2 regions of the Halalkalibacter lacteus genome follow, and region 1 is predicted to be linked to the other one. Evidence: a T-box and tRNA genes for the amino acid it is inferred to sense, from the RefSeq annotation. Region 1 holds a T-box; the other holds one or more tRNA genes.
What was found. The T-box of region 1 lies ahead of alaS (alanine--tRNA ligase). A T-box ahead of a tRNA ligase gene usually reads a tRNA of that ligase, here a tRNA-Ala.
Positions count from the first base shown of each region.

Region 1 (4,436 bases):
GAAGATGGTTCACTTAGCTCATTGGATGATTTGTTTGAGGATGAGGACCTTCAAATTGGGATGTGAATTTGAATTAATGGTGCGATACTGAATAAGACAAGCTGACCTATAAGAAATTGCTTCTACTTATTCCAGTAGTGATCATAGTATGAAACGAATAATTTTCCACAAGAAAGTCTTCATGAAAACGAAGAGAGTGACTGTCATTCTAACGATAAGTTAGGTGAAATGGTCTCTCTCTTTTTTTTGTAGAGAAACTACAGAAAGAATTTGTAATTGGAGCTTCATCAATTTGTATGGATATGAAACTAAAGTACACAATAAAGATTGGGAGGTGTGTAATATGGAAAAAGTGCTACAGCAAAAGTGGTTAAGTAGACTAATCTTTACCTTACTTACGTTACTTATTATCTTTATGGTTGTTCAACTAGCCCCATTGCTATCTCCTATTAGGGCTGTATTTAGAGCATTGGTTTTACCTGTAGGGATTGCTGTCCTTTTAACCTATTTGCTCCATCCTTTAGTTGAAAAAATGCATGAGTCTGGATTATCACGGCCATTCGCCGTTCTTTTGATCTTTTTGTTGATCGTATTTATTTTTGGATTTCTTTTAACAATTGGACTACCTGCATTTATTAAACAAATACAGCATGCATTTGAAACCATTCCAGCTCAAATTAACGAAATCGAGAAAGAAACAGCACGAATCGAGCGCTATATAGATACTCTCCCGGCACCGTTACAAACACAATCAAAAGAGTGGAGAGTCCAGCTTGAACAAATGGGTGGAAGTGTATTTGATCAAGTGGAAGCCGCAGCTCTGTTTCTTATTAAATCGCTCTTTTCATTGATTGTGATCCCCTTTCTAGTTTTCTTCTTGTTAAAAGATCACGAGCTCATTAGAAGGTTGTCCTGGTATGTGACTCCGCGGAAATGGAGAAAACCATTAAAATGCTATATAAAAGATGTTGACCATACTTTTGGAAGCTATATTAGAGGGCAATTGCTTGTTTCCTTGTCTGTCTTTATTATTTCGACAATTGGTTTATGGCTGCTTGGAGTCCCTTATCCAATCTTACTCGGATTATTTATGGGAGCAATGGATTTAATTCCTTATTTCGGTCCATTTATCGGTGCCGTGCCAGCAGTTGTGGTTGCCTTTTTGCAATCATGGCAATTAGGGGTTACGACGATCATACTTATTTTTGTGATTCAACAAATTGAAGGAAATATTCTTTCTCCTGTGATTGTTGGGAAAACGCTCCACCTACATCCTGCTCTCATTATTCTAGCTTTACTAGTCGGAGTGGAAGTGGGAGGGTTTATAGGAATGCTAATTGCTGTTCCGGTCTTAGCTATAGGCAAAGTAACGCTCGTGCATCTTCGTTTGCATTTTATGAAAGATTGACATTTGAATCATGGATTTCTATAATATATGTGTGTTCAAAAGATGATCAAGCAGTTTAAAAGCGTTGAAGGAACGAGTATGAAGCAGTCCGTTTAAAGAGAGGTGTACCCTTTGGTTGAGAGGTATACTAAGCGAAGGGTTTCAGAAGGCTACTCCCGAGTGCAGATAATCTCTGACGTTAAGCCGCGTTAAGGCTTTTAAGTGATAGGCATCGTTATTGTCTATAATTAGGGTGGTACCGCGTGATAAACTCTCGTCCCTTGTAGGGGATTTGAGGGTTTTTTTATTTGGCTTAGTGGTTGCTAAATAGGGAAAAAAATGCCTTGTTCACAACCTCAGTAACAAATTTTACATAATAAGGAGAGACGAAAAATGAAAAAATTGACATCTTCGCAAGTTCGACAAATGTATTTAGATTTTTTTAAAGAAAAAGGACATGACATTGAACCGAGTGCATCTTTAGTACCGCATGAAGACCCAACCCTCCTCTGGATTAATAGTGGGGTTGCAACATTAAAGAAATATTTTGACGGCCGTGTTATTCCAGAAAACCCACGTATCACGAATGCGCAAAAATCGATTCGAACAAATGATATTGAAAATGTGGGAAAGACAGCACGCCATCATACGTTTTTTGAAATGCTTGGGAACTTTTCCATTGGTGATTATTTTAAAGAAGAAGCAATTGAATGGGCTTGGGAGTTTTTAACGAGTGAGAAATGGGTTGGATTTGATCCAGAAAAGTTATCGGTAACTGTTCATCCTGAAGACGATGAAGCATATGCCTACTGGCAAAAAAAAATCGGAGTTCCAGAAGAACGTATTATTCGTTTAGAAGGAAACTTTTGGGATATAGGAGAAGGCCCGAGTGGACCGAATACAGAAATCTTCTATGACCGCGGCCCTAGTTATGGAAATGATGAAAAAGATCCAGAACTTTATCCAGGTGGTGAAAATGAACGGTACTTAGAGGTGTGGAATCTCGTCTTTTCTCAATTTAATCATAATCCAGATGGTAGCTATACACCGCTGCCAAAGAAGAATATTGATACAGGTATGGGTCTCGAACGAATGGTATCAGTTATCCAAGATACTCCAACGAATTTTGAAACGGACTTATTTATGCCAATTATTAAAGCAACAGAAGAAATTTCTGGTGTGAAATATGGGGAAAAGCAAGAAACTGATGTAGCGTTTAAAGTAATTGCCGATCATGTACGAACAGTAACGTTTGCTGTTACTGACGGAGCTCTACCTTCGAATGAAGGGCGTGGGTACGTTCTGAGAAGGTTATTACGTCGCGCTGTTCGCTATGCAAAATTAATCAATATTCACCGTCCATTTATGTATGAATTAGTTCCGGTTGTTGGCGAGATTATGGTTGATTTCTATCCAGAAGTAAAAGCGAAAACCGAATTTGTACAAAAAGTTATGAAAAATGAAGAAGAGCGTTTCCACGAAACATTACATGAAGGGTTATCGATTCTTGAAAAAATCCTTGCTGATGCAGAGGTATCAGGGAAAAAGATAATCGATGGTGCTGATGTATTCCGTTTGTATGACACATACGGATTTCCAGTCGATTTAACGGAAGAATATGTTCAAGAAAAGGGCTTAGATATTGATCGCACGGGCTTTGAACGTGAAATGGAAGGGCAGCGCGAGCGAGCTCGTTCTGCACGTCAAGAATCAGGTTCCATGCAAGTGCAAGATGAAGTACTTGGTCAAATTACAGCAAAAAGTACGTTTGTTGGATACGATCGTCTAACAACCGATGCGAAAGTGGAAGTGCTTATTTTTGATAAAGGGCTTACGGATATCGTTCAAGCAGGTAATACAGCACAGGTAATCTTTAATGAAACGCCATTTTACGCTGAAAGTGGTGGTCAAGTTGCTGACACAGGGTCGATTCGTGGAGAGAATCTAGTAGCAGATGTTACGGCTGTTAGTAAAGCACCTAATGGACAGCACCTCCATACAATTGTTGTAAAAGAGGGAATGCTTGAAAAAGGAGAAACCGTTACTTGTGTTGTAGAAGAGACTGAACGAATTTCGATTGTGAAAAACCATACGGCAACGCATCTATTGCATCAAGCATTAAAAGATGTTCTTGGAGCTCATGTGAATCAGGCTGGTTCACTTGTTTCAGAAGAACGCTTGCGCTTTGATTTTTCACATTTTGGTCAAGTTACGGCTGAAGAGATGATGAAAGTGGAAGAGATAGTAAATGAACAGATTTGGAATGCCCTTCAAGTAGAAATTTCGGTAAAAAAGCTTGTTGAAGCAAAAGAAATGGGCGCAATGGCTCTTTTCGGTGAAAAATACGGTGAGACTGTCCGAGTTGTAAAAGTAGGCGATTATAGTTTAGAGTTATGTGGCGGCTGTCATGTGCGTAACACAGCTGAAATTGGTTTATTTAAACTCGTATCTGAGTCGGGTATTGGTGCAGGTGTACGCCGAATTGAAGCAGTGACAGGCAAGGCGGCTTATGAACATATGAATGATCAAATTCAATTGCTAAAAGATGTGGCTACAAATTTAAAAGTCAAGCGTGTACAAGATGTACCGACTAGAATCGAAGCCACTCAACAACAAATTCGTGAATTACAACGAGAAAATGAATCATTAACTGCAAAGTTGGGTAATATGGAAGCTGGGAATCTTGTTAATGAAGCTGTAAAAGTGAACGGAGTAACAGTTTTATCAAAAAAAGTAGATGCAGCTGACATGGATGGTCTTCGAGGAATTGTGGATACATTAAAACAAGATTTATCGTCTGGTATTATTGTTTTAGGAGCTGTTTCAGGTGAAAAGGTAAACATTGTTGCGGGTGTTACGAAGGATTTACTTGATCAAGGTTTTCATGCAGGAAAGCTAGTAAAAGAAGTTGCTACTCGTTGCGGCGGTGGTGGTGGTGGTCGTCCTGATATGGCACAGGCTGGCGGGAAGAATCCAGCAGAATTAGAAAAAGCTCTTGCTTTTGTAGAAGAGTATGTAAATACGATTTCCTAATTAGACTTTTTTGGTG
Region 1 covers NZ_JAWRVL010000003.1:6,170-10,605, forward strand. The annotation lists gene SAZ04_RS02695 (hypothetical protein) at 1-66, shown strand, start outside; gene SAZ04_RS02700 (AI-2E family transporter) at 344-1,408, shown strand; T-box leader at 1,464-1,672, shown strand; gene alaS (alanine--tRNA ligase) at 1,781-4,420, shown strand.

Region 2 (4,436 bases), on a different contig from region 1:
CCTGGAACTGATTTAGGAGATATTACTGATGAGACAGACATTACTGACGTCAACACCATCACCGAATTTGGCGGATATGGAATAGATGCTTCAGGTAATGGAAAAGCAGATCCATTTAATATGATCGATGCCACCCATACAGCTGCAAATTACCTAGCAGATCACGGAGCATCAGATAATGATATAGAAGGAGCATTAATTGCCTATAACCATAGTCAAAAATACGTAGATAATGTTTCCTCCTATTACAATCTTTATAACGAGTACTTTGAAGTAGAAATCATGTCAATTGAATGCTATGAATAAGTACTACATCAAACTTAATAAGAAAACACCTCTACGAAAGTGATGCCTTTAAAACAATTTCTTACTTTATGTACAAATCAACGTAGTCATGATCAAATCAAAATGCAACAACATTGTAAATGAGTACTCCAATGATAAAACAAATGCATACCGTTGCACTAATAAACATTTTGATTGTATCGCTCATGTGATCATACCTCCAAATAATTGGTCCCTGTTTGTAGTAGCCCAGTTTGACCAGTTATATGGATTGATATACTAGATTCATATAAAGAATTGTTCAAAATGGGCGTTCTTCCCAGTGATAAACAACCTTCTTTTTTTGAATACGTTTAAATATAAAACACATTACAGTTTACAATTATCCCCATCAAGATGTATAGTAATGGTAATAATCACGTATTTTTACATACTTATTTGTAAAGCGAGGGAATAACATGTCACAAACACAAGCTTTGGAACAACTTGTTTCACGTTTTGAAAAAAAATTAAAACGCGTATTACGTCAAGAAGAAATCAACCTATTAAAAGAAGCAGTAGAGAAGTCATTTATGAAATTAAAAATAACGAAGACATAGTTGTGCATATATTACCTTCCCGCCTCTTCCCTGTTTTATTCACACTGTCACATACATAGTTAGTTTTTATCCTCTAATACTTTTTTCTAAGAAATCCTATTCCTTTTATCTTTGTTTTCCTTTGATCTATCTCAGTGGACTTCACCATTTGAATTTAGCTCAAAAGATTGCCAGTTCAACGTAAAAAAGTAAAAAAGGTGACTCACCAGCGTTCTGATCTAGAAACCAGAACAGGTGAAATCACCTTTTTTGTTTTTTACGGATTAGTCACATTACATCTCTTTAAGTTGCTGAACACGAATTTGTTGACGTTCGTGATGAGTTGTCAATACTTTTTTAAACTTAAGGTTTGAGAATTGAACAACTCTTCCTAAAGTAGCAGCGATCAGAACGGTCCCTACTCCGACTGGACCACCTAATAAAAATCCAATAATCGCTCCACTGCATTCAATCGACACCCTAGAAATATTTAAACTCCAACCGAATCGATTGTGCAAAGCAATCATTAGCCCGTCAAGCGGTGTTCTTGGTAACCTTGATTCTATGTAAATACCGATTCCGACACCTACACAAAGAATTCCTAACGATAATGCCAACCACGACATGCCCAAAAATGCTCCAAAATCAACGTTTCGCAAAACACCATAGATCCAAACATCCAAAAAAACACTTCGAATGATAATCGCTACAACGGCTTCATATTGAATTCTTTCTCGCTCAATTGCCCACGTAACAAAAACAACAAGACCTTGCGCAATGATCGACCATAATCCGATCGTTAATCCTAAATGCATATTTAGACCAACAGCAACCGTATCCCAAGGTCCCGCACCTACTCCTGAAGAAATAATTAATGCTATTCCAAAAGAAGTGATCATTAATCCGATTATATAGATTGCTATTCTTTTCCCCACTTACTACACCTTCATTTCCTACTAATGTAAATAGTATAGCAGAAGCAGCGAGCAACCGTATCAATTTAGGGGAATTCCCTAAATTTCCTAAATTTTAAAAAACGGCTGACTCCTACTAGATAATAAGATTGCTTATGATGCGGTTAATCTTTTTAATCATTGCCGTATGTATTCTTGTATATATCGCCTTTCAATTTTAACGGAGAAAGTAATATAACCAAACGTACCATGAAAACAGCTCTTTTAGAGAAAGCTACATCTTGATTTTCTTTTGAGTACTTGAAAATTTGAGAAAATGTATTAATAAATAAAATAGTTTAAATAAAAAAACGACACGGTTTCTCGTTAATACGAGAAACTGCGTCGTTATGTAAAAATGTATGTACTTTACGAACACACTTGATGTCGGTTTCTCCACAATTACTCGAAATTGTTACCTTACTAATAATTGGTGGAGCATAGCGGGATCGAACCGCTGACCTCCACGCTGCCAGCGTGGCGCTCTCCCAGCTGAGCTAATGCCCCTTATGTTTCCTTCTCTATTATAGAAGTTTCTTTCGAAAGTGACAAGCTTTAATTTATAAAAAAAACAAATCTAACAACCACCATAACACCCCTGCCACAACCGCAACAATAAAGGAGCTTAGAACAATCTCCAGTGTGACTTTTCGGTGCTTGACAATATCAAAAATGAGCCAGCCACAAAAGATGGAAAAAGCAAAAATAATCGTCGACATATTTGTAACCCCTGTCCGTTTTTAATCATCTTAATCATAGCAAACATATGATTGATCCGGCAAGAGATTGGCAATAATGTACCTATTGACCGTAATAGAAGAGGTGTATTGCATGCAACAATGGTTATTCATTCGTACGTTACTAGGTCATGTCCCACTTTTAGTAAAACTACTTTTAGCTGTTATTAGCTCAGGCATTATTGCGGGAGCATGCGTCCACTCGTTAGAACCAGATAAATTCACAACGTGGTTTGATGGGATCTGGTGGGCATTTATTACCGTATCAACAGTTGGGTACGGTGATTTTGTACCGGAATCGACCATTGCAAGAGTACTTGCGATTGTGTTGATATTTGTTGGAGTAGGATTTATGACGCTTCTTGTTACTTCGTTTGCTGGCGCAGCTGTATCCATTAACCAATCAACAAAAGAAGGCACGATCTCGTTTATTGGGGAAGGACACCTTATTATCATTGGGTGGAATGAGAAAAGTCGTCATGCGGTTGAAAATATCCAAAAAGCAAAGCCCCACCTAAAGATTGTACTAATTGATGAAACGTTATCTGAAGTTCCAAAGAATTACAAGAACATTCATTTCGTAAAAGGCAACAGCAGTGAAGATGCGATTTTAAAGCAAGCTAATATAGCGCTCGCATCCTCGGTACTCATTACAGCTAAACACCAAGGTAGTGAATTTACAGCGGATGCTAGATCTATCTTAACAACACTCGCCGTGAAGGGACAGAACCCAGATATTTATACAACTGTTGAAATTCTTACAAAAGAACAGTTAGAAAATGCAAGGCGTGCTGGAGCAGATAAATGCGTGGAGTCTACTTCTTTAACTGGTGCTGTCTTAACATCAAACTTGCTTCACCATGAGACAAGTGATGTCGTGAACGAATTACTTGATTATGATCGTAAGAATTTAATTGTCTTGTCTCCTGTTAAAGACGAACAGATTGGGCAACCATTTTTATCAATCGTTACAGTTTATTATCAGAAAGGATTCCTTTTAATAGGGTTAAAAAGAAGCGAGCAAATCATCCTGCATCCACACGCTTCCCTATTTCTAGAACCAAAGGACGAACTTATTACGATTAAGCCTAATAAAGCAACGTAAGCTCCATCTCTTCAATAAGACTTCTGGCTGTCGGCATATATTTCTGATTCACTTCTGCATCTTTATCAACCGGCTCTTGAAACTGATTAAAGGAGCTATTATATGCCATCCTGAACAATCCGTTAAACACATCAGGATTATCATCTAGTCCTTCTTGATACTTATGATTAAGTAAAAATGGTTTCCCAAGTTTAACGGTAACACCCCGCTTGTCAAGTTCCCCATCGATAGCTTGAAATGGCAAACGCAAAAAGGTATAACCGTTATCCTCATCGATTTTGTAATCGAAATAACCATGGTCATATTCCCAGCCGCCGCCGATATCGTATCCAAGCGGCTTTAATTTATCCTCTAGCTCTTTAAGCTTGATTTCCTTTCCTTCTACTGCTGATTGAAAAGCGATCATCAACCTCATCCTTTCACAGGCGTTCTTATCTAAACGTAGTGTGACCGCTCATAATTGTTTTTATGTACAAAAAGCAAGTAGAGACTCAAGTAAACATGGCCCTTTTTCTGCTAGAAAAAAGCTGTTGAGCACATCGCCTCAACAGCTTTCAACTTATTTTAAGCGAGCTTCAAGCTCCGCTTTTTCTTTTTCGAATCCTGGCTTTCCAAGAAGAGCAAACATATTTTTCTTGTATGCTTCAACACCTTCTTGATCAAACGGGTTGACTCCAAGTAAGTAGCCGCTTATTCCAACTGCCTTCTCAAAGAAATACACAAGATACCCGAAGTAATACTCATTTAACTCTGGAACATTGACAATTAAATTCGGAAC
Region 2 covers NZ_JAWRVL010000016.1:4,144-8,579, forward strand. The annotation lists gene SAZ04_RS12745 (lytic transglycosylase domain-containing protein) at 1-306, shown strand, start outside; gene SAZ04_RS12750 (hypothetical protein) at 744-884, shown strand; gene SAZ04_RS12755 (YczE/YyaS/YitT family protein) at 1,157-1,798, opposite strand; tRNA gene SAZ04_RS12760 (tRNA-Ala) at 2,248-2,323, opposite strand; gene SAZ04_RS12765 (hypothetical protein) at 2,377-2,535, opposite strand; gene SAZ04_RS12770 (potassium channel family protein) at 2,612-3,658, shown strand; gene SAZ04_RS12775 (YugN-like family protein) at 3,642-4,064, opposite strand; gene SAZ04_RS12780 (glucose-6-phosphate isomerase) at 4,218-4,436, opposite strand, start outside.
Region 2: it encodes a tRNA-Ala, which carries the amino acid that the T-box ahead of alaS (alanine--tRNA ligase) is inferred to sense. The anticodon was not compared.